Regions from separate parts of the Kitasatospora sp. NPDC097605 genome, predicted to be linked through region 1. Evidence: riboswitches for the same ligand, from Rfam matches in the RefSeq annotation. Region 1 holds a riboswitch; each other region holds the start of a gene.
The links. Region 1 has a riboswitch for cyclic di-AMP ahead of ABTX81_RS20870 (M23 family metallopeptidase). Riboswitches for the same ligand answer to the same signal wherever they lie in the genome.

Region 2: another riboswitch for cyclic di-AMP. It lies ahead of ABTX81_RS21270 (M23 family metallopeptidase); the one in region 1 lies ahead of ABTX81_RS20870 (M23 family metallopeptidase).
Region 3: another riboswitch for cyclic di-AMP. It lies ahead of ABTX81_RS25215 (C40 family peptidase); the one in region 1 lies ahead of ABTX81_RS20870 (M23 family metallopeptidase).
Region 4: another riboswitch for cyclic di-AMP. It lies ahead of ABTX81_RS08935 (transglycosylase family protein); the one in region 1 lies ahead of ABTX81_RS20870 (M23 family metallopeptidase).

Annotation. Positions count from the first base shown of each region.
Region 1 is NZ_JBEOSF010000017.1:149,408-156,952, reverse strand. Features, by position in the region: gene ABTX81_RS20890 (malonyl-ACP O-methyltransferase BioC) at 1-484, opposite strand, end outside; gene ABTX81_RS20885 (sensor domain-containing protein) at 643-1,380, opposite strand; gene ABTX81_RS20880 (GNAT family N-acetyltransferase) at 1,540-2,103, opposite strand; gene ABTX81_RS20875 (hypothetical protein) at 2,147-3,034, shown strand; gene ABTX81_RS20870 (M23 family metallopeptidase) at 3,094-3,957, opposite strand; cyclic di-AMP (ydaO/yuaA leader) riboswitch at 3,970-4,128, opposite strand; gene ABTX81_RS20865 (YiaA/YiaB family inner membrane protein) at 4,374-4,664, shown strand; gene ABTX81_RS20860 (alpha/beta fold hydrolase) at 4,782-5,609, shown strand; gene ABTX81_RS20855 (TetR/AcrR family transcriptional regulator) at 5,657-6,226, shown strand; tRNA gene ABTX81_RS20850 (tRNA-Ile) at 6,297-6,370, opposite strand; gene ABTX81_RS20845 (SpoIIE family protein phosphatase) at 6,559-7,545, shown strand, end outside.
Region 2 is NZ_JBEOSF010000018.1:73,156-80,700, reverse strand. Features, by position in the region: gene ABTX81_RS21275 (MFS transporter) at 1-1,520, opposite strand, end outside; cyclic di-AMP (ydaO/yuaA leader) riboswitch at 1,832-1,994, shown strand; gene ABTX81_RS21270 (M23 family metallopeptidase) at 1,998-2,939, shown strand; gene ABTX81_RS21265 (APC family permease) at 3,332-4,897, shown strand; gene ABTX81_RS21260 (DUF2470 domain-containing protein) at 4,914-5,660, opposite strand; gene ABTX81_RS21255 (RidA family protein) at 5,802-6,209, opposite strand; gene ABTX81_RS21250 (IclR family transcriptional regulator) at 6,274-7,026, opposite strand; gene ABTX81_RS21245 (sugar kinase) at 7,023-7,545, opposite strand, start outside.
Region 3 is NZ_JBEOSF010000024.1:36,065-43,609, forward strand. Features, by position in the region: gene ABTX81_RS25205 (hypothetical protein) at 1-96, opposite strand, end outside; gene ABTX81_RS25210 (C40 family peptidase) at 237-1,301, opposite strand; gene ABTX81_RS25215 (C40 family peptidase) at 1,553-2,746, opposite strand; cyclic di-AMP (ydaO/yuaA leader) riboswitch at 2,757-2,909, opposite strand; gene ABTX81_RS25220 (C40 family peptidase) at 3,257-4,300, opposite strand; gene ABTX81_RS25225 (NYN domain-containing protein) at 4,511-6,067, opposite strand; gene ABTX81_RS25230 (hypothetical protein) at 6,203-6,466, opposite strand; gene ABTX81_RS25235 (rhomboid family intramembrane serine protease) at 6,668-7,516, shown strand; gene ABTX81_RS25240 (Lrp/AsnC ligand binding domain-containing protein) at 7,513-7,545, shown strand, end outside.
Region 4 is NZ_JBEOSF010000006.1:8,573-16,117, reverse strand. Features, by position in the region: gene ABTX81_RS08950 (glycoside hydrolase family 13 protein) at 1-242, shown strand, start outside; gene ABTX81_RS08945 (LacI family DNA-binding transcriptional regulator) at 268-1,287, shown strand; gene ABTX81_RS08940 (hypothetical protein) at 1,346-1,546, opposite strand; gene ABTX81_RS08935 (transglycosylase family protein) at 1,705-3,051, opposite strand; cyclic di-AMP (ydaO/yuaA leader) riboswitch at 3,038-3,166, opposite strand; gene ABTX81_RS08930 (hypothetical protein) at 3,692-4,609, opposite strand; gene ABTX81_RS08925 (DUF397 domain-containing protein) at 5,123-5,386, shown strand; gene ABTX81_RS08920 (ATP-binding protein) at 5,717-6,244, opposite strand; gene ABTX81_RS08915 (Sco1979 family transcriptional regulator) at 6,660-7,526, shown strand.

The DNA.
Region 1 (7,545 bases):
CGAACAGCTCGGGGTAGGCGAAGACCAGGTAGCCGCTCAGGGTGAGGGCGAAGGTGCCGTCCGCGAACGGGAGCCGGGGCAGCGCGGCGGCGACGTAGCACCCGGGGTGGGCGGCGCGGTCGGCCGCGAACAGCCGGCGGGCCCGGTCCCAACCGCGCAGGTAGTGCTCGGGCCGGCGCTGCCGGCGGGCCGGGTAGAGCTCGGGGCGGGCCGCCATCGCGGCGGCCATGGCGGCCCGGGCGGCCAGGGCGCGGGCGGCGATCTCCTCGGGCGGCCGGGCGTACACCGGGTCGGCGGCGACGACCCGGCAGCCGAGCGGGCGGGCCTCGGCGGCCAGCGCGGCGGCGCCGCCGGGGCAGTCGAGCAGCGGGCCCGGCAGGGCGGCGATCCCGGCACGGGTGAGGCCGAAGAGGCCGCAGTACTCGTCCAGCGGGCGGGAGGTGACCAGCGGCGCGGGCGGGGCGCTGGCGGTTCGGTCGGCCATCGCGGCCATCCGACCACGGACGCCGAAGGCCCGCACCCGGGGGCGTCCGGGCGGGCGGACGGGGCCGGGGCGGGCCTGAGCAGGACGTGGACCGGGCGGGGCAGGGGCGGGGCCGGGGCAGGGGCGGGACCGGGGCAGGGGCGGGACCGGGGCCGGGATCAGCCGCCGAGCAGGCCCCGGGCGGCGAAGCGGTTGACGTTGGTCAGACCGCGCACCAGCTGCGGGGTCAGGAAGACGAACAGCATCCCGAGCAGGCAGACCCCGGCGATCTGCAGCGGCGACTCGATGTAGTACTCGTGCCGCACGCCGTCGCTGCCGGTGAAGTCGAAGACCCGGTAGCCCGGCCAGTCGACGTAGCGCGGGAACACCCAGTGGTAGACGGGGTAGAGCGCGAGCGTCCAGCCGACGCAGAGGAAGACCAGCGACACCGCCATGCTGAGGATCGCCCACGGGAGCATCACCACCTGGTACAGCACGGCCTTCCAGCCGGCCGCGTCCGCGAGGCGGGCGGTGATCGCGCCCCAGGTGCCCGGCCGGACGGCGCGGACCGGCGCCGGCGCGGGCACGTCCAGGGCGAGCAGGCCGCGCACCCGGGCGCGCTCCAGCCCGCCGAAGCCGCGGGCGGCGGCGGTCAGCCCGGCCAGCACCGGCAGGCCGAGCACGGTGACGAAGGTGCCGAGGCCGAACGAGAACATCGCGACGGCGACCGCGAAGCCGACGACCGCCACCGGCAGACCGGTCAGCGTGTAGCCGACCTCGCGGTAGAAGTAGGAGGTGAACGGGGCCCGCCAGGCGTACGGCGGTTCCTCGGTGCGGCGGGCCACGGCGGGGCGCTCGCCGCCCTCGCGGCCCTCGTACGCGTCGTACTCGTCGTACTGCATGGTGTGGGTGCTCATGGCCGGTCTCGGTCCCTCGGGTCGCTCGCGGGTCGGGCTCGCGGGGTCTGTCCTGCTGACTCCCACAGCCTGTCAAAGCGCGCCGGGGCGGGACATCCGGCTCCCCGGCGAACCGGGGGTGGGGTTATCCCCCCTGCCCCTGAGCGGCCGGCCGGGGGCCTACGCCGGAGCGTCGTCGGCGAGCAGCGCGTACTGGTAGGCGTCGCGCCAGCCGTCGGGGCGGCGGTAGTCGTGCCGGACCCGGCCCTCCAGGCGGAAGCCCGCCCTGGTCAGCACCCGGATCGAGGCGGCGTTGTCGACGTCCACCCGGGCCTCCAGCCGGTGCAGGCCGAGCGGGCCGAAGGCGAGGTCGCGCAGCAGCCCGACGAGCTCGCCCGCGTAGCCGAGCCCCCAGACGTCGCGGCGCAGGGCGTAGCCGAGGTGGGCGGCCCGGTGGTGGACGAGGCCGAGCGCGGCGTTGCCGATCGGGACGGCGTAGGCCGGGTCGTCGGCGTCGGCGAGCCGGGTGACGGCCAGCCGGTAGACCGTCCGCTCCTCCTTCTCCGCCTCCTCCACGAACTGGGCGACCTGGTCGGCGCAGGTCTCGTGGTCGCGCGGTGCGAAGGGGAGGTAGCGGGTGGCCTCCGGGTCGCCGAACACCGCGTGCAGCGCGTCCACGTCCTCGGGGGTGAGGTGGAACTCGCGGACGGCCAGCCGGGGCCCGGTGAGTCGGACGGGAACCATGGCTCCCGACCCTACCCCCGACCAGCGGTTACGGTTCGTGGTTATGGAAGACGAAGACCTGCGGCTCGCCCCGCGCACCAAGGCCGCCGAACTGCTCGCCTGGGCGGAGGCGGAGGGCCGCGAGCCGGTCGCCGGGGCCCCGCTGCGGGCGGTGCTGGCGCTGCTGGAGCTGGGCGGCGGCAGGATGCACGACGGCTGGCCCGAACTGACCTCCGCCGCGGTGGAGCACCTGCTGTACGAGCGCCTGTACCTGTACGTCCAGCCGGAGCCGGGGCAGGACCCGCTGGCGTACGGCGCGGCGGTGCGGCTGCTGGTCGACCACCAGCGGGCGGCGAAGCGGCTGAACGCCAAGCGGCAGGAGCGGCTGCACGCCGAGGCCGAGTGGCAGGGCGAGGTGGCGGCCGGGCTGCTGCGCCGGGCGGACCTGGTGACCTGGCCCCGGCTGTACACCCTGCTGCTGCGCGCGGCCGGGGTGGACACCGGTGACGAGGCGGCGGTGCGGGCCTGGCTGGCGGGGTTCCGGGAGCTGCCGGCGCAGGAGCGGGCGGCGGCGTGCACGGCGCTGGAGGCGGACGGCGTGCTGGACCCGGTGGATGACGGGGGCTGGGAGGGCGGGGCCCGGACGCTGGCGGTCGGGATGGCCACCGACGGCGCGCGGCGGCTGCTGGAGCAGGGGCTGATGGAGCGCAGCTACCGGAACCTGGCGGAGCTGACGGCGCTGGGCCGCCCGATGCCGGACGAGCTGGCCGGGGACTTCGGGGCGTTCGAGGAGGCCGCGGAGCGGGCGGCGCTGGAGCTGGCCGGCGGGTGGACGGTGCCGGGGCTGCCGCGGCTGCTGGTGGAGGAGTTCCCGGAGCTGGCGCCGGAGCCGGGGCAGGCGGAGATCGACGCCTACCTGGCGGGGCTGGAGCCGGCCGGGGACGAGGCCTAGGAGATGCGCGAGGGGCCCCGGCCGGTCGGCCGGGGCCCCTCGTCGTGGGACGGGAGGCGTCAGGGGGTGACGCCGCGCTGCTCGAACCAGCTCTCCGGGTCGACGGGGGCGCCGCCGCCGGGGCGGACCTCGACGTGCAGGTGGGCGCCGGTGACGTTGCCGGTCGCGCCGACCTTGCCGATCTGCTGGCCGGGGACGACCTTGCCGGAGCCCTTGATGATCGAGGAGAGGTGGCAGTACCAGATCTCGGTGCCGTCGGGCAGGGTCTCGACGATCCGGTAGCCGTAGGCGCCGGCCCAGCCGGCCGAGGTGATGGTGCCCTGGCCGACCGCGTAGACGGGCTCGCCCTGGTCGGCGGCGAAGTCCAGGCCGGTGTGCAGGTGGGCCCAGTAGCGGGCGCTCTGGCCGTAGTGGGCGGAGAGCCGGTAGTCGCGCACCGGCAGCTTGATCGCGGCGAGCTTGGCCTTCTCGGCCTCCTCGGCGGCGCGCTTGGCCTGCTCCTGCTGGGCGATCTGGGCGGCGCGCTTGGCCTCGGCCTCCTGGGCGGCCTGGACGCGGGCGGTCTCCTCGGCCGCGGTGCGCTGGCTGTCGGCCTGCTGCTGGATGCGGGCGGCGAGGGCCAGGCCGGGGTCGGCGGAGAGCGCGACCGGCAGCTCGTCGGGCACCTCGACGGCGGGCGCGGCGGCCGGGGTGGCGGAGGCGAAGCCGGTGGCGCCCAGGGTGGCCGCCACGGCGGTGACGCCGAGCAGCGGAGCGGTGCCGCGGCCCTGACGGGGCATCCGGTGCCGGCTGGTCTCGGCGGCCGGCGGGGCGGTCTCGTCGGCCGGGCCGGCGAACGGGCCCTGCCCGGTGAACGGGCCCGGGTGGTCCAGCAGCTGGGTGCCGGAGCCGGACGGATGTGCCGGGGTGTGCGTCGACGCCACGGAGGCGCGCTCCTTTCCTTCCTTCGCGCCTACCGGGTTAGCTGACGGGTTCGGAGCAGGAAGGTCTCCTACGGCTGGGCCTGGGCCCGGCCGATTCACCCCAAGGAACGTGGTTCCCCGGCTCCCTGGCCTGCCCGGAGGCCGGCCGGCGGGATTAGGCGACGGCGCACGGTGCCGTCTGGGTACGGCGTTGCGGACCGCGCTGCGTTATCAAACGTTAATCCGAGAGCCCCCCGATTCCAAGCCATCCGTTGCTGACGGCGGGATCCGGATCGGGCACCACGCAACCCGATGGGCGATTTGGGACGTTTGATGACAACTGACACTACCGAACGTGTCGGGACGTCAACGAACGGCCCCTCACTTGAGTACCCCTACTCATGTGCGGCCGGGCCGGGCGCGGCCATCCTGGCGCCATGAGCGCACCGATGCAGTCCCGCACCACGGCCGCGTACCACATCCAGGCCGTGCTGTCCTTCGCCCTCTCCGGCACCGCCCTCGGCGCCGGGATCGCCTTCCTCCCGGTGGAGCCGTGGACCCGGGCGTTCCTCGCCCTCGGCCTGCTCTACACGATCACCTCGACGTTCACCCTCTCCAAGGTGGTCCGGGACCGGCAGGAGACCACCGAGCTGGTGACCCGGGTCGACCAGGCGCGGCTGGACAAGCTGCTGACCGAGCACGACCCGTTCAAGGTGGAGGGAGTCTGACCGGCCTCCGCCGGCGGGGCCGGTCGCATTCAGCGTCGATAGCTTGACGGCTAAGGCTATTAGCCTTAGCTTTATGGCTATCGGCGCTCGGCCGCGATCCCGCCCAGGAGGCTCCCCATGAACGGCACCCTTGCTCCCGTCACCCGCCACCTCGACCTGCCCGGCGGCCGGATCGCGTTCGACGACACCGGGCACGGCGAGGGCGCCCCGGTGGTGCTGCTCCCCGGGATGCTGGACAGCCGGGCGGCCTACCGGCACCTGCGCCCGCTGCTGACCGCCGCCGGCCGCCGGGTGATCACCATGGACCTGCGCGGCTTCGGCGAGTCCTCGGTCGTCTGGGACGACTACTCCCCCGCCGCGATCGCCGGTGACGTCCTCGCCCTGCTGGACCACCTGGGCATCGACCGGGCCGTGCTGGCGGGCAACTCGTACACCGGCGCCAGCGTCGTGCGGGCCGCCGGGGACGCCCCCGGCCGGGTCGCCGGCATCGTCCTGCTGGACGCCTTCGTCGAGAACGTGCCGCCGGGCGCGCTGCAGCGCCTGGCGCTCGGCGCGATGGGCGCGCTGCTGGTGCACTCGCCCGCGTTCTGGGGCCTCTACCACCGGAGGATGGCCTACCCCGGCCCCAAGCCGGCCGACCACGAGGAGTACGTGGCCGGGCTGGTCGCCGCGATGCGCGTCCCGGGCCGGAAGACCGCCACCCGCGGCTATGTGCGCGGCGACTCGGCGCCCACCGGCTGGACGGCCGCGGTGCGCTGCCCGGCGCTGGTCGTGATGGGCTCGAAGGACCCCGACTTCGGGAAGCCGGAGCTGGTCGCCGACCGGCAGGCCGCCGCGCTGAACGCCCGCAAGGTCATGATCGAGGGGGCCGGCCACTACCCGATGGCCGACCACCCCCGGGCCACCGCCGACGCCCTGCTGGCCTTCCTCGCCGACCTGGCCTGAGCACCGGCACCACCCCCACCCCCACCCCCGGACCCAGGAGAACCGCAGTGCCCCGAGTCGGACTGACCCCCGAGCAGGTCGTCGGCCACGCCCTCGCCCTCATCGACGAGCAGGGCCCCGAGGCCCTCACCCTGGCCGCCGTGGCCGCCCGCGCCGGGGTCGCCACCCCCTCGCTGTACAAGCACGTCAGCGGCGGCCTGGCCGAACTGCGCCGGCTGGTGGCCGTCCGGGTGACCGGGGAGCTGGCCGACCGGCTCGCCGAGGCGGCGCTCGGCCGGGGCGGGGACGCGGCGGTGGCCGCCGTGCTGCGGGCGTACCACGCGTACGCCACCGAGCACCCGCACCGTTACGGCGCCCTGCCGCAGGCGCCGCAGCCGGACGCCGACCTGGCCGCGGCGGCCGCCCGGCTGGTCGGGGTGATCGTCGCGGTGCTGCGCGAGTACGGGCTGGAGGGGTCCGAGGCGATCCACGCCGCCCGGACCTTCCGCTCGCTGGCCCACGGCTTCGCCGCGCTGTCGACCGGCGGCGCCTTCCAGCTCGCCGAGGACCTCGGCGAGACCCAGGAGCGCATGATCACCGTGCTGACCGCCGGACTGCGCGGCTGGCCCCGCCCCTGAGCGGCGGAAGCGGCGGGAGCGGAGAACGCCGAAGGGCCCGGAGCGACGCTCCGGGCCCTTCGCGGTGGTGTGGGGCTAACAGGACTTGAACCTGTGGCCTCTTCCTTATCAGGGAAGCGCTCTAACCGTCTGAGCTATAGCCCCGTACCGCACGACCCCGCCTGCGCGGCGGGACGTCGTACGGAGAAGGGTACCGGACCCGGCGGGGCCGCTCGCACACCGGGGAAACCGGGGGCCCCGGGACCCGCCGTTCGCCCCACGCCTCACCCGCTTAAGAAATAAGGTATTAAGAATTAACTGCCCCATAAGGAACCGGAGAGGCCGGCCGTCCCGTGGACCCGCGCAGCAGCCCCACCGCGCGCAGTGCCATGCGCTGCGTCCGCTTATTGCTCGGCTGCGCCAGCGCCGCCGAACTGCTCGCCACCGTGCTCGCCGAGGGCCCGGGCTGGATCACCGGCGAGGGCTCGGCGCTCTACCTGCTGGACCCCGGCGGCCTGCTCCGGCTCTCCGCCTCCCACGGCCTGCCCGACTGGGCCCACGAGCGCTACAGCGTGGTCGACCCGGCCAGTGAGCTGCCCGCCGCGATGGCGCTGAAGCTGCGCCGCCCCTATCTGCTGAGCCCCGAGCGCACCAGCGTCGACTACCCCAACCGGAACGCCGGGATGGGCACCGGGATGGTCGCCATCGTCACCCTGCCGATGCTCGTCGACGAGCGGCCGGTCGGGGTGCTCGCCCTGGCGCTCGCCCACCGGGGGATCGTCCCGCGGCGCGACCTCGACGTGCTGGAGACCCTCGCGGACGCCTGCGCGCACCGGCTGGCGTACCTGCTGGAGCACGCCGGAGCGCCGCTCGCCCCGCGCCCCGGAGCCGCCGCGCCGAACGGGGTGCGCCCCGGGCCCGGCCCCTGCGGCGACCCGGCCGCCGGCACCGCCCACCCGCTGCTCTCGCTCGCCGTCCGCGCCTCCGGGCACGGCGCCTTCGAGCGCGACCTGGTCACCGGCGAGACCCACTGGGACGCCCAGGCGCTGCGGCTGGTCGGCCGGCCCGCGCCGCAGGACGGCGGCCCGGCCCCCGCGCCCGACCTCGACCTCGTCGTCCACCCCGAGGACCTGCCGGACGTCCAGGCCGCGCTCGCCGAGGCGCTCGCCACCGGCGGCCCGTACCGGCTCCGCTACCGGGTGCCGCGCCGGGGCGGCGGGGTGGTCCGGATCGAGGAGACCGGCGAGGTGATGCTGGACGTGCACCGCCGGCCGGTCCGGATCTCCGGGCTGATCGCCGACCTCGACCACGGCCGCACCCCCGACGAGCACCCGGTCACC
Region 2 (7,545 bases), on a different contig from region 1:
GCGGGGCCTTCGCCGTGTTCGGTGGGGACCGGGGCGGGGTGGCCGGGGTCGAGGGGCGGGGCGTTGGTGGCGCAGGCGTAGCGGCAGTCCGGCTCGGCCACCGGGTGGTCGTCCTCCGGGGCCAGCACATTGCCGTGGACGGCGGCCAGCGCCGTCAGCCCGCCGGCCACCAGCAGCCCGGCGCAGATCAGCATCGCGGTGTGGAAGGCGGAGTCGACCGCGTCCGGCACCCGGTAGGCGTCACCGCTCAGGCCGGCCAGCGCGGGCAGCGCGGCGACCGCCAGCAGGCCGGCCGCCCGGGCCGCGGCGTTGTTGACGCCGCTGGCGATGCCGGCGTGCCGCACCTCCACCGCGGCCAGCACGGTGGCGGTCAGCGGTGCGACCAGCAGCACCATGCCGCTGCCCATCACCGTGACGGCGGGCAGCACGTCCGTCCAGTACGAGGCGTCCGGGCCGATCCGCAGCATCAGCAGGACACCCGCCGCGCAGAGCAGCGGGCCGACGGTGAGCGGCAGCCGGGGGCCGATCCGCTTGCCCAGCCGGCCGGCCCGGGCGGACAGCGCCAGCATGATCACGGTGATCGGCACCAGGGCCAGCCCGGAGACCAGGGGTGAGAAGCCGGAGACGATCTGCAGCTGGACGACCAGCAGGAAGAAGACACCGCTGAACGCCGCGTAGACGGCGAGGGTGACCAGGTTCACGGCGGTGAACAGCCGTGAGGAGAACAGGCCGAGCGGCAGCATCGGCTCCGGGGTGCGGCGCTCGACCGCGACGAAGGCGGCGCCGAGCAGCACGCCCGCCGCGCCGGTGACCCAGACCGCGGGGGACAGGCCCTTCCCGGCGGCGGTCAGCGCGTAGGTGACGGCGCCCAGCGCCAGGGCGGCCAGCACCGCGCCGAGCACGTCGAAGCGGCCGGTCGCCGACTCGTCCCGGCTCTCCGGCACGTGCCGGGCGGAGACCGCCACCACCAGCGCGGCCAGCGGCAGGTTCAGCAGGAAGATCCAGCGCCAGCCCGGCCCGTCGACCAGCCAGCCGCCGAGGAACGGTCCGACCGCCGCCGACACCCCGCCGAGTCCGGACCAGAGGCCGACCGCCGCCGAGCGGTCCTCCGGGTGGAAGACGGCCTGGAGCATCGCCAGGGAGCCGGGGGTGAGCAGTGCCCCGCCGACGCCCTGCACGGCGCGCGCGAGGATCAGCACCTCGATGTTCGGGGCGGCGGCGCAGGCCGCGGAGGCGGCGGCGAACCAGACCACGCCGAGCAGGAAGACCCGGCGCCGGCCGTACCGGTCGCCGAGCGCGCCGCCGAGCAGGATCAGGCCCGCCAGGGTGAGCAGATAGGCGTTGAGCGTCCATTGCAGGGCGTCGAGTTGGGCGCCGAGGTCGGCGCCGATCCGGGGCAGCGCGACGTTCACGACGGTCCCGTCCAGCATCGCCATGCTGGAGCCGAGCACCGTCGCCAGAAGTACCCAGCGACCCTGCGCGGTGCCCAACCGCAGGGTGCCGGCCTCGGAGGTGGCCACGGCCCATGATCCGCCGGGCGGGGCCGACGTGACAAGGGTCACCGGGGGGTGTGTCGGGGAATGTCCGCTGCGTGAGTGATCGTGTGCGTACCGGTTCCGATATCGGCGCAGGGTCGCGGATCACGTGCGCGGCGTAAATGGATTGTGTGCGTACTGTGTATCGGTTTCATGCGGAGCGTCACGGTGATGCGGACTTTGGTCCCGGGGCCTGGAGATCGACATTGCTTCACCCGAACGGATGAGTTTTAGTTCAGCGACCGCCCGGCGTCAGCCCGGGTGGCCACCGGGTGGAACGCCTAGTCCTGCCGCTGCCCGGTGGTACGCAACGAACTCTGTACGGCAGGAGCGGGGGACCCACAGGTAAGTCGCCGGACCCGAATTCGCGGTCCGGCTCGGGGTGAAGCCGCCTTTTGCGGCCGGGCAACTCCAGCCCGAACCCGACAGCTCACCTCGCAGGCGTCGGAGAGGACATTTCGCATGCCCGCACACGCTCGTCGTACCGCCCTGCCCCGCGCCGCCCGCATCGGCATCGCCACCGCCGTCACCGGCGCCGCGTTCGCCCTCCCGCTGGTGACCGCGGTCAGCGCCCAGGCCCACGAGGTCCCGGCCGCCAAGCCCGCCGCTCCGGCCGCGCAGCAGGCGGCCCCGGCCGCTCCGGCCGCCGCCCCGGTCGAGGAGAGCTACAAGGTCGTCGGCGGGGACACCCTGTCGAAGATCGCCGCCGCGAAGAACGTCAACGGTGGCTGGCAGGCGCTGTACGAGCACAACCGCTCGGTCATCGGCGCCAACCCGAACCTGATCTTCCCGGGCCAGAAGCTCGCGCTCGGCACCAAGGCCGCTCCGGCCGTTAAGCCGGCCGCCAAGCCGGCCGCCCCGGCCGCTCCGGCCACCAAGCCGGCCGCGCCCGCCGCCAAGCCGGCCGCGCCCGCCGCGAAGCCCGCCGCCCCGGCCGCGAAGCCGGCGGTCCAGACCACCGCCGCCCCGGTCGCGACCCCGGTCGTCGCCGCCACCTCCGGCTACGTCGCCCCGCTGGCCAACCCGAAGCTCGGCACCGCCTACGGCGTGGCCGGCTCGATGTGGGCCTCCGGCCACCACACCGGCGCCGACTTCGTCGCCTCCACCGGCACCCCGCTGCGCGCCATCGCCAACGGCACCGTGGTGAAGGCCGGCAACGGCGGCGCCTACGGCAACGAGGTCGAGATCAAGCTCGCCGACGGCAAGTACGCCCAGTACGCGCACCTCTCCTCGATCGGCGTGAAGGTCGGCCAGACCGTCACCGCCGGCCAGCAGATCGGCCTCTCCGGTGCCACCGGCAACGTGACCGGCCCGCACCTGCACTTCGAGGTCCGCACCGGCTCGGAGTACGGCTCGGACATCGACCCGATCGCCTACCTGCGGGCGCACGGCGTCGCGATCTGACCCTCCGGTCGGATCACCTCCACCACCGCTGGGTGCGGGGCGAAGACGACTCTCCCGGGATGGTCATGTCGGGTGACCGCTCGACCGGGTGATCGCCGCACCTCCAGTGGATCGACGGGCGCGGGACACGCCCGTCCGGCCGGCCCGGTTCGCGAGACCTCCCTCGCGAGCCGGGCCGGCCGCCGTCGTTCGCAGGCCGTTCGCCGGCCGTTCGCCACCGGCGTTTCCGGTCGAACGGGCCGGGCCGACGGTCGAACAGGGCGTCAACCGCGTGCTGGTGACGCCGGGTCGGCCCGCTTTGCGGGTTCGCGCGCCGGGCCCCGATGCTGTCGGGTTGGCATCGCCCGACCGGTCCGGCGGGCGGCACGGGCACAGCGGGTGAAGGGGGCCGGATGGCCGTCCAGCGCGGGGAAGCGGTCGAGGACGCGGGACAGCGGCCGGGGGCGGGGGTGGACCGGCTGAAGGCGGACTCGGTCGGCCTGGCGGGCGTGGTCTTCATGGCGGTCGCCGCGGCGGCGCCGATCACCGCGATGACCGGCAACCTCCCGATCGTCGTCGGCCAGGGCAACGGCGCCGGCGCGCCCGCCGCGTACGTCTTCGTGACCGTGGTGCTCACCGTCTTCTCGGTCGGCTACGTGGCGATGGCCCGCCACCTCACCGCGGCAGGGGCGTTCTACGGCTACATCTCGCACGGGCTGGGCCGGGTGGTCGGGATGGCCTCGGGGCTGCTGGCGGTGCTCGCGTACATCGTCTTCGAGGCGGCGGTCGTCGGCTTCTTCGCGTACGCGCTGCGCGGGCTGGTGGCGGCGCAGCTGGGGGTGGAGCTGCCCTGGGGCTGGTACGCGGCGCTCGGGCTGCTGGTGATCGGGATTCTGGCCTGGTTCGACGTGCATCTGACCGCGCGGGTGCTCGGGGTGGCGCTGGTGCTGGAGGTCACCGTGCTGGGCGCGGTCTCGCTGGCCGTGCTGTTCACCGGCGGCGGGCCGGACGGGCTGGTGGCCGGGGAGGCGCTCGATCCGCTGAACGCCTTCCGCGGCGTGGGCGGAGGCGCCGGGGCCGGGCTGGGGCTGTTCTTCGCGTTCTGCTCCTGGGTCGGCTTCGAGTCCACCGCGATGTACGGCGAGGAGTCCCGCGACCCGAAGCGGGTGGTGCCGAGGGCGACGCTGATCTCGGTGATCGGGGTCGGGCTGTTCTACGTCTTCGTCTCCTGGATGATCGTCTCCGGCAACGGGACGCGGCGCGCGGTGGACGTCGCCAACGGCCTGGTCCCCGGCAAGAACGGCAACAGCCTGTTCTTCGATCCGCTCGGCGCGCACTTCGGCGGCTGGGCGGTGACGGTGTTCCAGTGGCTGGTGGTGAGCGGGTCCTTCGCCTGCGCGATGGCCTTCCACCAGTGCGCGGCCCGGTACCTGTACGCGATCGGGCGCGAGGGGTTCCTCCACCCGGCGCTCGGGCGCACCCATCCGCGGCACGGCTCGCCGCACGTCGCCTCGGTGGTCCAGTCGGTGATCGGAGCGGCGCTGGTGGGCGGGTTCCTGGTGGCCGGGATGGACCCGTACGCGCACCTGTACACGCTGCTGGCGCTGCTCGGGACGATGGCGATCCTGATCGTGCAGACGCTCTGCTCGTTCGCGGTGGTCGGCTACTTCCACGTGCAGGGCCGGCATCCGGGGACCCGGCACTGGTTCCGGACGCTGCTCGCGCCGCTGCTGGGCGGGGTGGCGATGGCCGGGGTGGTGGCCCTGCTGGTGGTCCACCGGGACGCCGCCGCCGGGGCGGCCGCCGGCACGCTGCTCTTCCGGCTGATCCCGTACCTGGTGATCGGCACCTTCCTGGGCGGGATCGGGCTGGCGCTGTGGCTGCGCGCCCGGCGGCCGGAGCGGTACGCCCGGATCGGGCGGATCATCCTGGAGGACGCGGCGGAGCGTGCCGACGACGCCGCGCCGGTGGGTGCCTGACGGATCGTCGGTCCGATCAGTGCCGGCGGGCGGGCAGCACCTGCTCGGCGGCGGCCACCAGTTGGTGCACCCGGTGGCCGAACTCGTCGGCGTCGCGGGCCGGTTCGGGGAAGACCAGGCGGACGTCGCGGTGGCCGCCCGGGTGGTCCAGGCGGAGCACCAGGCCGTACCGGTCGAGGGCGAGCGGGCGGACGGCGGGGAGCCCGGCGAGCAGTTCCGGGTCGATCAGCCGGGTGAGCACGGCGAGCGCGTCGGGGTGGCCGTCGGCCAGGTGGGTGAGCAGGCCGGCCTCGTAGCGGGCCAGCGGGTCGGGGGCGGCGGCCGCGAGGTCGGCGCCGGTGATCGCGGTGGTGCCGTAGGGGGTGGAGAGCACGGCGTGGGCGACGTCCAGGCGGAGGTGGACGCCGAGGCCGTCGTCGGCGAGGTGGGCGAGCTGGAGCCGGCCGGCCAGGGTGAGGCGGCCGCGGACCCGGTCGCGGACGGCCACCGGGGCGATGTCGGTGACGTCGAGCACGACGGCGAGGCCGTCCTGCTCGCGGGCCACGGCGGCGGTCAGCGGGGCGTCGAGCGGGGCGCGCAGCCGCAGCCGGGAGCCGTGCACCGAGACGGGGGTGGCGAGTTCGTGCTGCTCGCCGCAGGCGCGGACGACCACCGAGGAGGTGGCGGTGAGCAGGCCGGCGATCCGCTCGGCGGCGCTCGGCTCGGGGATCCCGGCGCTCTCGGCGGCCGTGTCGATCGCGGCGTCGTGGGGGTGCGGGCTCATGGGTGGGGACCTCCGGCGGGCTGCCTGCCTGTTGGTTAGGTGAGCCTAACCTAATGAGTTCGGGGCCGGGAGGGCAAGGCACCGCCGGGATGCGGAAGGGCCCGGACCGCGAGGTCCGGGCCCGGGGTTCCGCCGGAGGGGTCAGCCGATGACGGCCTGGGCGTCGATCTCCACCAGCATCGGCTCCTGCGGCAGCTCGACGAAGATCGTGGTGCGGCACGGCTTCACGCCGCCCGGCTTGATGTTCTCCTCGATGAACGCGGCGTAGACCTCGTTCATCAGCGGGAAGTCGGCGCGCTTGGTGAGGTACACCCGGAACATCACCACGTCCTCGATGGTGGCGCCGCCCGCCTCGACGATCGCCTTGACGTTCTCCAGGGTGCGGCGGGTCTGCGCCTTCACGTCGCCGTGGTGCAGGTACTCGCCGGTGGCCGGGTCCTGCGGGCCCTGGCCGGAGACCTGCAGGATCGGGCCCTTGCGGACGCCCTGGGAGAACATCCAGGCCGGGGCGGGGGCGCCGTCGGTGCGGATCTCGGTCTTGTCGCTCATGCGTGTTCGCTTCCTCGGTGGGGTGCGGTCGGGGACCGGGGGCTCGGGGTGGTTCAGGGGTGGTTCAGGGGTGGTTCGGGGTCTGCCCGCAGTCGGCGGAGACCGCCCGGGTGGTGCTGAGGAGCGCGGGCAGCAGCTCCAGCACCTGCTCGTAGGGCAGGACGACGTCCGGCACGGAGATCGAGGCGGCCGCGACCACCCGGCCGCTGGCGTCCCGGATCGGCGCGGCCACGCAGTTGATGAACGCCTCGTGCTCGGCGTGGTCCTGCGCCCAGCCCTGGACGGCGACCTTCTCCAGCTCCGCGAGCAGCGCCTCGGGCGTGGCCAGGGTGCGCGGGGTGTGCGGGACGAAGTCGATCCCGGCCACCACCCGGCGCCGCTCCGGCGCCGGCAGGTCGGCGAGCAGCACCTTGGAGACGGCGGCGCTGTGCAGGGCGGCGCGCAGCCCGATCCGCGAGTACATCCGCACCGGGTGGCGGGAGTCGTACTTGTCGATGTAGACCACCTCGCCGCCCTCGTACGCGGCCAGGTGCACGGTCTGGCCGGTGGCGGCGTTCAGCTCGGCGAGGTGCGGGGCGGCGATCCGGCGCACCCCGCGCTGTTCCAGGGCCAGCCCGGAGAGGGCGAACAGGCCGGCGCCCAGGTGGTAGCGGTAGCCGGCGTCCCGGTAGACGAATCGTTCCTCTTCGAGGGACTGGAGCAGTCGCAGCACGGTCGTCTTGTGCACGCCGAGCACCTCGGCCAGCTGGTCCAGGGAGCGCTCGCCCTCGCCGAGTTCGGCGAGGATGCGCAGGGCGCGGGTGACGGTCTGGCTCATGGCGCTCCAAGGGCCGGGGCGGCGGCCGGTCGAGGGTCGGCGGCACCGCCCCCGGGGGCGGCGGTCGCCGTGGTGTGCACGCGGACGGTCGGTGCGGACAGGACAGGAGACACGATGCCATCCGCCGAGACCCGGGTGGCCGCCCAGTCCTCGGGTGCGGCGTCGAGCAGCGCCGCGACCACTCCGGCCGGCGGCAGGTCGGCCTGGTCGCCGTGGGCGGTCAGCGCGCAGGCCGCGCTCAGGTGGCCGAGCCGCAGGCGGCGCCGCTGGTCGAGGCCGCGGACGGTGCCGGCCAGGTAGCCGGCCGCGAAGGCGTCCCCCGCGCCGGTCGCCTCGACCACCTCGACGGCCAGCGCCGGTTCGGTGACCGCGGCGCCGTCGCGCTCGATGGCCGTGACCAGCCGGGCGGCGTCCTTGACCACCAGGGTGGCGGGGGAGGGGAAGCGGCGGCGCAGCGCCCGCGGGTCGCCGGTGCCGAAGGCGGTCTCGGCCTCGTCGGCGCCGAGCAGCAGCAGGTCG
Region 3 (7,545 bases), on a different contig from region 1:
CGGGCCGAGCAGCAGGTTCCGGTACCCGGCGCGCAGCGGCAGCCCGGGCGGCCCCGCGGTCAGCGCCCGGGCCCGCCCGTCGAGCAGCGCCAGCACGTCGGCGTGCTCGTCCGAGGCCGCCGCGGCGGACGGCGCCGGGGCGGCGCCGGGCAGCGACAGCTGGGCCAGGCCGCCGGCCGCGAGCAGCAGGGCGGTGCGCCGCGACGGCCCGCGGCCGGTGGCGGGGTCCGGGCGGCTCAGAGCCGGATCACCCCCGAGACGGGCATCGTGGTGACGCTCTCGTAGCGGACCCGGGCGCCCGGGTAGGGGGCGTGTACGATCACCCCGCCGCCGGCGTACATCCCGACGTGGTGCATGTCCCGGTAGAAGATCACCAGGTCTCCCGGCCGCGCTTCGGTGAGGCTGACCCGCTGCCCGGCGTACGCCTGGGCCTGCGAGGTGCGCGGCAGGGTCACTCCGGCCTGCCGCCAGCTCCAGTACATCAGACCGGAGCAGTCGAACGCCTTGGGCCCGGTGGACCCGTAGACGTAGGGCGCGCCGATCATCCGCACCGCGGCGGCCAGCGCGGCGGCCCCGCGTTCGGAGGCGGGCGGGGTGCTGCCGAAGTCCAGCCGGTCGGTGCCCCGGGTGGCCCGCTGCTCCGCGTCGCGGGCGTCCTGGGCGGCGAGCCGGGCCCGCTCGACGGCGCCGAGGCTGTTGAGCAGCCGCTGCGCCTTGGCGAGCCGCTGCTGGATCTGCTGCTTGCTCTCGGCCAGCGCCTTGCGGGTCTGCTCCAGCTCGGCGAGCTTGGCGCCGGCCTCGGCCCGGCGCTGGTCGAGCACCCGCTGACGGCCCACCAGCTCGTGCAGGGTCTCGTTCTGCCGCTCGGCGCTCTGGTCGAGGACGCGGGCCCGGGAGAGGTAGCCCTCCGGGTCGGTGGAGAGCATCAGCTGGACCGTCCTGGTCATCCCGCCGCCGCGGTACTCGGCGCCGGCCACGGTGGCGAGGTCGCCGCGCAGCCGGTTGAGCTCGTCCTGGGCGGAGGCGATCTGCTGCTGCAGCGTGCCGGTCTCGTGCTGGAGCCGCTGCTGGACGTCCTGGGCGGCGTTGAACCGCTCCGAGGCCTGCTCGGCCTCGTCGTAGAGCTGCTCCACCTGCGCCTTGACGTCCTTGCGGTCGGCCTGGCCGTCCGGCGAGCCGGGAGCGGCCCGGGCGCTGCCGCCGGTCGCCACGCCCAGCGCGGTGGTGGCCGCCGCGGTGAGCACCAGCGCCCGGGCGAGCACGTGCGCACCTGACAGCGGGGAACGGCGGTGCACGGCCATGCGACGTCGGCTCCGATCCTGGGCCCGGCCCGCCGCCGCACCGGGGCGGGCGGCTGTCGAAGCGGGCGTCCGGTGGCAGACGTTAGCGAGTCCGGGCAACCGATTCCAAACCCCTGCGAACCCGAATATTCGGACACCGATCGGACATCAGATCGGTTCGCGGACCGAGCGTCCCGGCGCCGCCGGAGAAAGCCGCAGGCCCGGCCTCCCCCGCGGGGAGACCGGGCCTGACGGAGCCTGCCGACCGTCGGTCAGAGGCGCACGATGGTGTTCACCGGCATGTTGGACGCCGCCTCGTAGCGGACCGACGCGCCCGGCTTCGGGGCGTGGATGACCTGGCCGCCGCCGACGTAGATGCCCACGTGGTGGCGGTCGCCGTAGAAGATCACCAGGTCGCCCGGCTGGGCCTTGGAGATGTCCTTGCCGATCTGGGTGCCGGCGGTGGCCTGCGCCTGCGAGGTGCGCGGCAGCGACACGCCGGCCTGGGCGTACGCCCAACCGGTGAGGCCCGAGCAGTCGAAGGAGTTCGGGCCGGTGGCGCCGTACACGTACGGCGCGCCGAGCTTGCTCTCGGCGGCGGCGATCGCGGCGGCGGCGCGCGAGCCGTTGGCGGCGGGCGCGGCCGGCTTGGCGGCCTCGGCGGCCGGGGCCGCGGCGGTCGAGGAGCCCGAGGAACCCGAGGAACCCGACGTGGGCGCGCTCAGGTTGCTGCGGTTGGTGTCGCGCGAGGCGCGCTCGGCGTCGGCCTTCTCCTTGGCGGCCTTGGCGGCCTCGGCCTTGGCGGCGTCCGCCTTCGCCTTGGCCTCGGCGGCGGCCTTCTCCTCGGCCGCGCGGATGGCCTGACGCTCCTGCTCGGTGAGCGTGTTGAGCAGGTCCTGGGCCTTCTGCAGCTTGCCCTGGACGTCCTCCTTGGAGCTCTTCAGCTGCTGGGTGGTGGACTCCAGCTCGGCGAGCTTGGCCTGGGTCTCGGTGCGGTCCTGGTCGAGCCTGCGCTGCTGCTCCTGGAGCTCCTTCAGCGCGCCGGACTGCGTGGAGCCGGCCTGGTTCAGGGCGTCGGCCTGGTTGAGGAAGTTGTCCGGGCTCGCGGAGAGCATCAGCTGGACGGTCTGCGATATGCCGCCCGTGCGGTACTGCTCGCCGGCGATCTCGGCGAGGCCGCCCTGCGCCTCGGTCACCACGGCCTGCTGACGGGCCACCTTGTCCTGCAGCTCGGCGACCTGCTTCTGCAGCTCCTGCTGCTTGGCCTGGGCGCCGTTGTACTTCTCGGTGGCGACCTCGGCCTGCTCGTTGAGCTGGTCGACCTGCTCCTTGACCTGGTCCTTGGTCGGCGCGGGGTCGGCGTGGGCGCCGGACTGCGCGGAGAGGGCGACGGCAGCGGCGGCGACACCGGTCAGGATCGAGACACGGGCGCGGCCGGCGGGCTTGGGACGACGATGGGACGCCACGAAGGCGGACTCCTTCTTCCTCATCCGCCTACCGGGTGAGCTGACGGGTTCGGGCGGAAGCGTGCCCTACGACGCCTCACCGTCCGCTTCCGCGGCCGGCCTGGCGCCGATTCACCCCGGAGGAACGTGGTTCCCCGGCTCCGCTCCACAGCGGACCCCCGACTGCTGGATCCTCACTCGGACGACGGCCCACGGGCCCCGTCCCACTGCTTCGCGAACTCGGCGGCGAACCCCGCCGCCACCCAGGCTGGGTGATCGACTGTGCGTGGTTCGAGGCACGACCCTAGTAACAGATCCGTGATCCGTTCAAATCCTTGTCAGAAAAAAGTCGGAAGAATACCCAAGTTCCTTTGTGAATATGACCGAGCGTGATCAGGTCCCCACGTCGGGCTGATCATTCTCCGTCAGTCCGTCGAACGCCCCGCCGAAACGCCCGGCGCCACCCCCGTGCGGAGGTGGCGCTGATCACAGGGGGCCGTTCGGGCCCCTCGGGCGTGTCGTGTCGGTCCGTCAGACCCGGCGGATCGTGTTGATCTTCATGGCGTCGGCCTTCATCACCTTCACCACGTCACCGGTGCGCGGGGCGTGCACCACCATGCCGTTGCCGATGTACATCCCGACGTGGCTGCGGTCGTCGCGGTAGATGACCAGGTCGCCCGGCTGGGCCTCGGCGAGGGACGGCACCCGGGTGCCGTAGTTGCCCTGGGCCTGCGAGGTGCGCGGCAGCGAGACGCCGGCCTTCCCGTACGCCCAGACCATCAGGCCGGAGCAGTCGAAGGTGCTGGGGCCGACGTCGCCCCAGCCGTAGGGCGAGCCCTGCTTGCTCATCGCGAGCGAGACCGCGGCGCCGGCCTTGCCGCTGGCCTGCGGCAGGCTGCCCAGGTCGGTGCGCTCGGAGCCGCGCGAGGCGCGGTCGGCCTGCTGCTGCTGCGCCTTCAGGGCCGCGCGCTCGGAGGCACTGAGCGAGTTCAGCAGCTCCTGGGCCTCCCGGAGCTTCTTGTTGACCTCGGCCTTGGTCTGGTTCAGGTCCTTGGTGGTGCTGTCCAGCGAGGCCAGCACGGCGGCCGCCTCGGCCTTCTGCTGGTCGAGCCGGCGCTGCTGGTCCTGCAGGCCCTTGAGCGCCTCGGCCTGGCTGGAGCTGGCCTGCTGCACGCTGGAGGCCTTGTCCAGGTAGCCGGACGGGTCGGAGGTCAGCATCAGCTGCACGGACGGGTCGATGCCGCCGGTGCGGTACTGCTCGCCCGCCACCTCGGCCAGCCCGGCCTGAAGCTGGGTCATCTGGTCCTGGCCGCGGGCCACCTGGTCCTGGAGCTGGTCCGCCTGCTTGCGCAGCTGGTCCGCACGCTCCTTGGCGCCGTTGTAGCGCTCGGTGGCCTGCTCGGCCTCCTCCTGCAGCTGGTCGATCTGCGCCTTGACGTCGTCCTTCTTCGGCGCCGGACTGGGCGCCGCGTGGGCGGCGACCTGGGCGGAGAGGGCGACCGCGGTCGCAGCGGCAGCGGTGAGCACGGAGACCCGCGCGCGGCTCGGCTGCTTGGGACGGCGGTGGGAGGCCAAGGGACTTGCTCCTTCTTCCAATGGCCTCACCCGAACGGGTGAGAATCCGGAAAATAGGTTTGACGCCAGACCCTAGTGAAGATCCACGCTTCGCGCCACTCCCCCGATCGCGTGAACCCGAACCGCCCATCTGACTTCACAAAACTCGCACAACACCGCAATCCGGGTGCTGACCAGCCGTCATGCCGGCCTGCCCGCACCGGGAAGCGGCTACGGCCGGGCCAGCCGGTTCAACAGCAGCACCGAGGCGACGGGGCGCGCGCCGGCCTTCCGCACGCCCTCCGCGACCTCCCGGTCGGTGGAGACCACCACCACCGGACGCCCCTGCGGCTCGGCCCGGACCAGCCGGCGGATCAGCTCGTCCGCCGTCTCCCCGGTCCGGCTGAACCGTACCCGCACCCCGCGCGGCGGCGCCATGATCACCGGCACGTCCAGGTCCTGGCCGTCGAACACACAGGTGACCTCCGCCTGGGTGCGCTGCGCCAGCATCGCCAGCCCGCCCAGCAACCGGATCCGCTGCTGCTCCAGCGGCAGCGCCGGATAGCCCGTCTTGGTCACGTTGTAGCCGTCCACCACCAGATGGACCTGCGGGATCGCCAGCAGCTGGTCCAGCAGCGCCGGATCGTCCTCGGCCAGGCCGCGCCGCGCCACGTCGTGCGGCGACGCCGCGCCCGGCACCACCGCCTCCACCAGGTCCGCCGGGCGGATCTGGGAGACCGGCAGCGCCAGCTCCCGCTGCAGCCCCTGCGCCGACTGCAGCACGGTGTCCAGCAGCAGCCGCAGCCGCATGTCCTCGACGCCGCGCCCCTCGCGGGCCGACCGGCGGCCCTGCTCGGCGGCGTTCTCCAGCTCCGTGACCCGGTGCCGCAGCCGGCGCGCCTCGCTCTCCGCCGCGCTCCGCTCGGCCGCCGCCTGCGCCCGGACCGCCTCCAGCTCGGCCGCCACCTTGCGGGTCTCGGCCTGCGCCCGGCGGGTGTCGCTCTCCAGCGACCGCAGCTTGCGGCGCAGCGAGTCCGCCTCCCGGCGGACGTCCTCCGACTCGGCCCGCTGGCGCTCCAGGTCGGAGCGCGCCGTGGAGCGCACCTCGGCCAGCTCGGCCTGGAGCTTCTCCACCAGCCGGGCCGCCTCGGCCGCCGCGCCCTCGGCACCCGCCCGCTCGGCCTCCTCGCCGACCGCGGCCACCAGCCGGCTCCACCCGGCGGAGCGCACCAGATAGGCGGCCGCCGCCACGTCCATCGGGTCGGCGGCGCCCGGCACGGTGCCCGACTCCAGCGCCCTGACCAGGTCCGGCTGCCCCAGCCGCAGCCGCTCCGCTATCCGCGAGCGGAAGGCCGGCTCCGCCTCCAGCGCCGCCGCCAGCGCGGTCGCCGCGTACTTGGCCCGGCGCGCGGGGGTGAACTTGGCGTACTGGCGCAGCGACTGGGGCAGCTCCGCGAGCGGCAGCCCGCCGAGCGCGTCGGAGGCGAGCCCCACCACGCGCCGGCGCACGCCCTCGGGCAGCGGCCGGTCCAGCGTCTCGGCGCCGCCCGCCGCGGCATCGTTCCCGGCGTCCCCGGACCCCCCGGCGTCCCCGAGGCCCCCGGCGTCCCGCGCCGCCCCGTCGACGGCTGCCGCCGGTTCGTCACCGCCGCCGGACTCCTCGCCGGCGGCCGGCTCGGCCGGCGCCGCGGTGCCGAAGGGGGCGGCCCCTGCCGCGTCCGGCGCCTGCGCGTCCACAGCGGGCTGCCGCCCCTGCGGCCCGGCGGGCTCCCTCGCTGCGTCCACCACGTCCTCGGCTCCGATCCTGGTCCAGCGGGGTACGGTCCCCGGCCGCCGCCCCCGTCACACTCCGTGCGTTCTCTCTGTATTGTCCCGTGCGGCGACCGGCCACGCCCTGCACCGCCCGCCGCACGGCTCAGGCGATCAGGCCTGCTCGGGGGCCTCGGCGCCGCCGGCCGCGCCCGGGCGGGCCACCAGCTCGACCTGGTCGACCGCGTTGCACCAGCGGCAGCGCACCGACTCGACGGTCTCGCTGAGCACCTGGGTCTCCTCGATCTTCGACTCGCCGGCCAGGTCGAAGTGGAGGAACTCGGTGACCCGGGCGGTCCGGGTCACGTCGAAGCGGGTCAGGTTGCCGCAGAGCGTGCAGCGCCAGCGCGTCTCGGCGGTCAGGGCGGGGACGGTCATCGGGGATCCTCTCGGGTGGTCCCGGAACGGGCTCAGGCGCTCCCCCCGGAGCCCCGGCGTCGGCGGCGGGAGGCGGGAATGCCCGCCCCAAGCCTATTGCCTGGGGCAACCTTCGCGGCCACCGGCCGACCGGCCCGCACCGGTAGCCCACCTGCCGTAACCGCGCGGTGCCGGTTCGGTACCGGGGGGATGCTGGGGCCCATGGCGATCCCGGTCCTCCCCGCCGGCCCCGGCCCGCGCCGCAGCCGGCCGGCCGCCACCGCCCCGGCCGTCTGCTACGCGCTGATCGCGCTCAACACCGCGGTCTTCCTGCTCGGGCCGGCCGCCGGGCTCAACCCGCTCTACGGCCGCGGCCAGAGCCGGGTCTGCGCGGAGCAGCGCTACGAGCAGCGCTGGGGGGCGGTCCCCGCCGAACTGCTGACCGGGCACCCGCTGACCGCCGGCCAGCTCGCCCAGGCCCCGGACCCGCTGCCCGGCTGCCCGGCCGCGCCCACCCCGGGCAAGCACCCGGCGCTCTCCGTGCTCAGCGCGCTCTTCCTGCACGCCGGCTGGCTGCACCTGCTGGGCAACCTGCTCTTCCTGCACGTCTTCGGCCCCACCGTGGAGCGACGGCTGGGCCGCTCCCGGTTCCTCCTCTTCTACCTGGCGTCCGGGGCGCTCACCACCTACGGCTTCGCGCTGGCCGAGGCGCACTCCGCGGACTCGACCCGGGTGCTGATCGGCGCCTCCGGGGCGATCTCCGCCGTCCTCGGCGCCTACCTGCGCCTCCACCCCCGGGCCCGGGTCACCACGCTCGTCCCGCTGCTGCTCTTCCTGCCGCTGCGCTTCCCCGCCTGGCTGGTGCTGGGGCTCTGGTTCGCCCTCCAGTGGTGGTCGGTGCACTCCGCCGGGCCCGGTGTGGCCTACCTGGTGCACGTGATCGGCTTCGCGGCGGGCTTCCTCTACGCCTGCACCCTGACCGAGCGCCGCCCGCGGGCCACGGGCCCCCGCGACGGTGCCGCCGGCGCCCGATACGCTGGCGGCACCTCACAAAGGAGTACGCCACCGTGATCACCGCCATCGTCCTGATCAAGACCAGC
Region 4 (7,545 bases), on a different contig from region 1:
TGGCCGTCCGCAAGGCCCGGCCCGAACTCGGCGCCGGCACCGACGTCGAATGGCTGGACGGCCCCGAGGGCACCCTGCTGTTCCGCCGCGGCTCCTTCGTCTGCACCGTCAACACCACCGGCGCCCCGGTGCGGATACCGGCGCCCGGCCGGCTGCTGCTCACCTCCGCCGGCGCCGACCCGGTGGTGGCGGACGGCGAGGCGGTGCTCGCCGCGGACAGCACCGACTGGTGGGCGGTCTGACGTGGTTGCAATAGGCTCTGGAACCGTGACTACGGCGCGACTATCAGACATCGCGGCGCAGGCGGGGGTCAGCGAAGCCACCGTCTCCCGCGTACTCAACGGCAAGGCGAACGTCTCGGCCACCACCCGGCAGACCGTGCTGGCGGCCCTGGACGTGCTCGGCTACGAGCGGCCGACCCGGCTGCGCCAGCGCAGCGCCGGGCTGATCGGGCTGATCACCCCGGAGTTGAGCAACCCGATCTTCCCGGCCCTGGCCCAGGTGATCGAGCAGGTGCTGAGCCGGCACGGCTTCACACCGGTGCTCTGCACCCAGACGCCGGGCGGCTCGACCGAGGACGAACTGGTCGAGATGCTGGTCGACCGGGGCGTGGCGGGCATCGTCTTCGTCTCCGGCCTGCACGCCGACTCCACCGCCGACCACGACCGGTACGCCCGGCTGGCCGGGCGCGGGGTGCCGTTCGTGCTGATCAACGGCTACAGCGAGCGGATCGACGCGCCGTTCATCTCGCCGGACGACCGCGCCGCGATGTGGATGGCCGTCCAGCACCTGGCCGAACTCGGCCACGAGCGGATCGGCCTGGCCGTCGGACAGCGGCGGTACGTGCCGGTGCTGCGCAAGATCGAGGGCTTCACCGCCGCCATGCGGGAGGTGCTCGGGCTCTCCGCCGAGGAGGCCGGGGGGCTCGTCCACCACACGCTGTTCAGCGTGGAGGGCGGGCACGCGGCGGCCGGGGCACTGCTCGACAAGGGCTGTACGGCGATCGTCTGCGGCAGCGACATGATGGCGCTCGGCGCGATCCGGGCGGTCCGTCAGCGGGGCCTGTCGGTGCCGCAGGACGTCTCGGTGGTCGGCTTCGACGACTCGCCGCTGATCGCCTTCACCGAGCCGCCGCTGACCACGGTCCGCCAGCCGGTGGAGGCGATGGCCACCGCCGCGGTGGACGCGCTGCTGGAGGAGGTCGGCGGGAACGCCGCGCAGCGCGGGGAGTTCATGTTCCAGCCGGAGCTGGTGATGCGCGGCTCGACCGGGGCCCGCGCGCGCTGAGGGGGGACCACGGAGGGCCCGGGAGCGATCCGCTCCCGGGCCCCTTCGGCGTGCCCGCTCAGCCCTCCTGCGCGGCCGGGCGCTCCTGGCCGACCCGGTGGCCGTCGGCGGCGTCGCCGGTGCGGGTCTCGGTGCGCCGGCCCCGCTCCAGGTAGTCGCGGAGGATCAGTTCGACGGCGTCCTGCGGGCTCTTGGTGCCGGAGAGCATCATCACGTCGATCGCGAGGTTGGCGTCGAGCGAGACGGTGACCTGGGCCATGGGTGACTCCTTCTCGGGTGCAGAGCAGCAGCATGCCCGGCGTCACCCCGGTTTGACCATGGCCGCCCGGCGACCGGGCACGATCCGGCGCGCCCGGGCACGCCACCGCCCCCGGGGGGAGCGACCGGACTCTCCCCGGGGGCGGCGGTGTGACGGGATCAGACCCGGCCGGCGAAGTCCGGGGCCCAGTTGGCGATCGTCTGCTGGCGCACGCCCGAGCTCGGGTTGGCGGCCTCGATGTACTTGCCGTCGCCGATGTAGAGCGCGACGTGGTAGACGCCGGAGTCCTTGCCGTTGTTGGACCAGAACAGCAGGTCGCCCGGCTTGAGGGCGTCCAGCGAGACGTGGGTGGACGCGGCGGCCTGGTCGGCGGCGACGCGCGGGACGGAGACGCCCGCGGCGCGCAGCGCGGCCTGGGTCAGGCCGGAGCAGTCCCAGCCGCCGTTGCCGGTGCCGCCGTAGACGTAGGCCTGGCCGACCTTCGACTGGGCGAAGGCGACGGCGGCGGCCATGCTGCCGGTGGCGGTCTGGGCCGGGGCCTGGGTCTCGGCCTGCGCGGCGGGCTTGCTCGTCGGCTTGGCGGCGGGCGCCTGGCTCTGGGTCTGGCTCTGGGTCTGCGTGGCCGGGGCCTGGGTCTGGGGCTGGGTCTGGGTCTGGGTCTGGGTCTGGGTCTTGCCGCCCTGGGAGCGGTTGAACCAGTCGAAGCCCTGCTCGCCGCCGCGCTCGCCCAGGGTCAGGTGCTGGCCCGGGTAGATGGTGTGCGGGCCGTCGGCCAGGGTGGCGCGGTTCAGCTCGTACAGCCGCTGCCAGCCGCCCTGGACCTGGTGCTCGTCGGCGATGCTGGACAGCCAGTCGCCGGCGACCACGGTGTAGTCCTCGGCGGCCTGCTGACCGGTCTGCTGGCCGGTCTGCTGACGCCACTGCTGGCCGCCCTGGCGCTGCGCGGCGGCGGGGGCGGGGGTGGTGGCGGCCGGGGCCTGGGTCCGCGGCTCGGCGGCGGGCTTGGCGGCCGGCTGCTGCGCGGCGGGCTTCTCGGCCGGCTTGGCGGCCGGGGCCGGAGTCTGGGCGGCGGGCTCGGCGGCGGCGGAGGTGTCCACCGCGGCCGGGGTGCCGCCCTTGGTCAGACCGGCCTGGACCGAGCAGACCGGCCAGGCGCCGGGGCCCTGGACGGCCAGGACCTTCTCGGCGGTCGCGATCTGCTGGTCCTTGGTGGCGAGGTCGGCGCGCGCGGCGAACGCGGTGCCGCCGAACGCGGACCAGGTGGAGTTGGTGAACTGGAGGCCGCCGTAGAAGCCGTTGCCGGTGTTGATGCTCCAGTTGCCGCCGCTCTCGCACTGGGCGACCTTGTCCCAGGTGGCGACGGAGGCGGCCGAGGCGGTGCCGGCGGTGAGGCAGGGGATGGTGAGGCCGATGCCCGCGACGCCGAGGGCGGCGATCGCGCGACGGGTACGGCCGGACAGTCGGGTGCCGTTGGTGGGCAGCATGAAGACGCGGTCCTCTCCCACGCCTGCGAGGTGAGCTGTCGGATTCGGGCTGGAGTTGCCCGGCCGCGCTGTGGGCGCGGCTTCACCCCTAGCCCGGGGCCGGCCCGTGAGGACCGGTCCTGGGCGAACTACCTGTGGTTCCCCCGCTCCTGCCGTGGTGCATTGCGCTGCCAGCGCGCCCGACGGCAGGACTCGGCGTCGCGGACGTGCTGGGTCCGTGTGGCCACGAACGGGGAGCACGTTAAGCAGAGGCGAGTTCAAACCGCAAACATGTGTGACGCTCGTCACGGTTGACGAAAACCCGGTCGGGCGGCCGTCCTTCATGATCGGAAATGACCGGTTTCCCGCAACACCGTTCGCGGTCAACGCACCTGCCTGTGCCTCAGGACGCCGGCACCGCGCCCGCGCGCCGCGGCCGTCCCGGGAAAGGGACGCGCACCGGCGGGCGCCGAGGAGGCGTCGGACGGCCTCCGTCCGGCCACCGGCCGCGCGGAGCACATCACCGGGCAAAGCACCGCAGAGCGGACATCACGCCCCCGGGTACCGCCGGAGGGGGCGTCACCGCCGCCGCCGGCGCGCTCGATCCGCCCGCACGGGGCCCTGGGGCACGGAGAAGGGCCCGGAACGGTGCGTCCGTTCCGGGCCCTTCGCGCGGGGGGTGCTACTGGGCGGCGTGCCGTCCGACGGCGCGGGGGCCGTCCTCCTCGGCGGCGCCGGCCCCGTCGGCCCCGGGGTCGACGGCCGGCAGCGCGGCCAGGTAGGTGGAGGCGACCAGCTGGCCGACCGCCTGGTAGGCGCCCAGCGGCGCGGCCGACGGGCAGCCGGACTCCTCGGCGGCCGTGGCGAGCAGTTCGGCGTCCGCCTCCGGGCCGATCACCAGCGGGGCCAGCGCCGGGTTCTGGGCGCCCATCTCCTTGAGGTGGGCGACGGCGTCGGCGACCGAGCCGGGCACGTCCAGCGCGGCGGCCACGACCGGCACGGCGAGCCGGGCGGCCAGCAGCATGCCGGTGATGCCGGCGGCGTCGGCCGCGGCCTGCCCGCCGACGGTGGTGAGCACCACGCCGTCGGCGGCGGTCGCGATGGCGAACAGCCGGGCCCGGTCGGCGCGGGCCAGTCCGGCCTCGGAGAGGCGGACGTGGACGGCCTCGGCGAGCAGCGGGTGCGGGCCCAGCGCGTCGGTGACGAAGGCGCCGTACTCGGCGGCCAGCGCGTGCAGTCCGGGGAGGAAGTCGTGCGGGCCGGGCACCAGCGGCACCACGACCGGCGCGGGCAGGCCGGCCCCGGCCGCCTCGGCCAGCAGCTCGGCGACGGTGCGCTCGTCGCCCGTCTCGCCGTCGGCGTCACCGGAGGGCAGGTAGCCGGCGGCGGTCCGGACGCCGTTCTGCTCGCTGCGGACGATGGACAGCAGCTCCTCGACGACGGGCCGGGAGTCGGGCCCGGCGGCCGTGGGGACGGCGAGCAGCAGGGCCGGGGAACCGGCCGGGATCTCGGGGCGCTCGGGACGGCGGTGGCGCCCCCGCGCACGGGAGCCTGGAGTGCGGACGGGCAGTGGCGCGCCCGGGATGGCTGCGGTGCTCATGGCGGAGATCGTAGGACATCGGTCCACCCGGTCCGCAGTCGGCTACCGAGCAGCCGGGACGGCCACTGCGAAAATCGGACATAACCGGCCCCCGGGCGGCAGTTCTCCCGGTACCCCCTCAGATGCGCGGGAACGGGAACCGCGTTGCCGCCTCCGCGCGTGAGATGTCTCACAGCGCCCGGGCGACCTGACGGAGGGTCACGAAAGGACGACTCCCGGCGTTCGAAGATCAACACTCGGCGGGTGGTCGCCTACGGGCGGTTATCGGAGGCTTGCCGATTCAGTCGCCTTTGTCCGTTTACGTACCGTCAGCAGGGGGCCCGGTGAAGAGTTCCGGTTCGGTGTCGAAAAGGCCGTGCACCTGCAACGTCCCGTGCTGATGCACGTGCACTGGAGCTATCATCACGTCAAGTGAGGCGTTGTGCCGGGCCGGTACGGGGCCGGCCCGTCCGTTCGGCCGAGGCCGGGGCGCCGAGCTGAACGACCCACTCCGGAGCTCTTCGGGAGATTTCTATGCACGACACGCGCGACACGCACGACACGTACGGCCCGTACAACGGGATGGCCGCCACCGACCTCGAGGGTGTGGTCTGGCAGAAGAGCCTGCACAGCAACTCCCAGGGGAACTGCGTCGAGTTCGCCGCCCTCCCGGGGGGCGAGGTGGCGATGCGCAACTCGCGGTTCCCGGACGGGCCGGCCCTCATCTACACCCGGGCCGAGATCGCCGCACTGCTCCTGGGGGCCAAGGACGGGGAGTTCGACCACCTGGCGGTCTGACCGGCCGTCGGCTTCACCATCGGGGGGCCGTCGTGGGTGCTGACACCACGACGGCCTTTGTCTTTGTCCGGATGTCCGCCCGGCCGCGGCCCGGGGTCCCCGCGCCAGGGCGCGCCCGAAACGTCACGGCTCGCGCGTGGGCCGCCGCCGTACCGGGCCGCCGTCACACGGACCGGAAGGGGGGCCGCCACCGCCGGGGGCTGCCGGTGCCCGCTGCCCGAGGGCCGCCGGTCGCCACTACCGGGGTGTCGTTCGCCGTGCTGTGGTGGTTCCGTGGGGACGTTCCGCCGGACGCGGAGCCGCCCGGGTACCCGCCGACCTGAGCGCCGATCAGGCCGAGCGCCGGTGCCGTCCGCCGAACTCGGCCACCGGGGCGGGTGTCGGCCGCTGGGCCTCCTCCGCCTCGAACAGGGCCCAGACGACCTTGCCGCTGCCCAGCGGGTGCCAGCCCCAGGAGCGGCTGAACGAGTCGACCAGGTGCAGGCCCCGGCCGGACTCCGCCACGAAGTCCGCCTCCCGGGCCACCGGGCCGATGCTGCTGGGATCGCTCACCGCGCAGACCACCTGGGGAGCGCGGTGCACGAGGCTTATTCGGATCGGCAGCCGGCCCTCGACGGCCGGTTGGGTGGGGAAGTCGTAGTCGTCCGCGGCGGTGGGACACGCGCCGATCGCGTGCCGCAGCGCGTTGGTCACCAGCTCGGATGCCACCAGCGCGACGTCGTCGAAGAGCTCGCCCAGCCCCCACCGCTGCAGGGCGTTCCTGGCGAAGTCGCGCGCGGTTCTTACGGCCTCGTAGCGGGGTGCGAGCGTACAGGTGACCACAAGGGGGTCGACTGCCAAAGCCGTTCCGGTGCTCATGAAGAGCTCCTCCCATAAGGGGGCGGACACGGCTGGACCCGCCGGGGTCATGCCGGTCACCTCCGACTCGCTCGGCCGCGCGGCCGCCCCCTCGACCAGGCGCGCGCGCACGAGGGCCCGGAGGCGCGGGGGCGCTACCGGGCCGGTGCACGGAGTCGCGCGTGGGGTCGACGCGGAGCCCGCGGGATTGCCAGGGATGTGCAGGTGCACGTGCACCATCGTGCTCTGCGCTCACTGCAGATGCAAGAGTCGATTCACGTGCAGTCGTTCAAATGGCATATGCAAGCGCCGTCTGCACGTGCATCCTGGTGTGAGGAGTGCAGAACTGATAGGAACATCCGTCAGTATCGGCACCGTGAGCGCTCAACTGATGGCAGACTGTGCGCTGTTTGCCCTAGGTGGAGGTTAGGACCGCATGACCACAGTTCAGCCGGGCGGCGGCTCGATGGTCCGCCGGATCCTCCTCGGCTCCCAGCTGCGCCGGCTCCGCGAGACGCGCGGCATCACCCGCGAGGACGCGGGCTACGCGATTCGCGCGTCCGAGTCCAAGATCAGCCGCATGGAACTCGGCCGGGTCAGCTTCAAGGAACGCGACGTCGCCGACCTGCTCAGCCTCTACGGCGTGGACGACGGCCTCGAACGCGAGGCACTGCTCGGCCTGGTCCGCGAGGCGAACAAGTCGGGCTGGTGGCACAGCTTCAACGACGTCCTGCCGGGCTGGTTCCAGACCTATGTCGGCCTGGAGGAGGCCGCTGCCCTCATCCGTACCTACGAGGTCCAGTTCGTCCCCGGCCTGCTCCAGTCCGAGGAGTACGCGCGGGCGGTTTTCGGCCAGAGCCGGCCGGTGATCAGCGAGGAGGAGGTGGAACGCCGGGTCAGCCTGCGCATGCGCCGTCAGAAGCTGCTCACCGAGGGCAACAGCCCGCGGCTCTGGGCGGTCATCGACGAGGCCGCGCTGCGCCGTCCGGTCGGCGGGCCCAAGGTGATGCGCGGCCAGGTCCAGTACCTGATCGACGCCGCCGAGCAGGCCAACGTCGTCATCCAGGTCATGCCGTTCCGATTCGGCGCGCACGCCGGTGAGTCCGGTGCGTTCACCATCCTGCGCTTCCCCGAGCAGGACCTCGCCGACGTGGTGTACCTGGAACAGCTGACCAGCGCGCTCTACCTGGACAAGCGCGACGACGTCGACGCCTACATCCAGGTCATGGAGCGGCTCTGCGTGGACAGTCTCACGCCCGAGCGCACCATCGACCTGCTGGCCTCGATCCTGAAGGAGCGCTGAGCGGGAGCCGGGAGCCGGC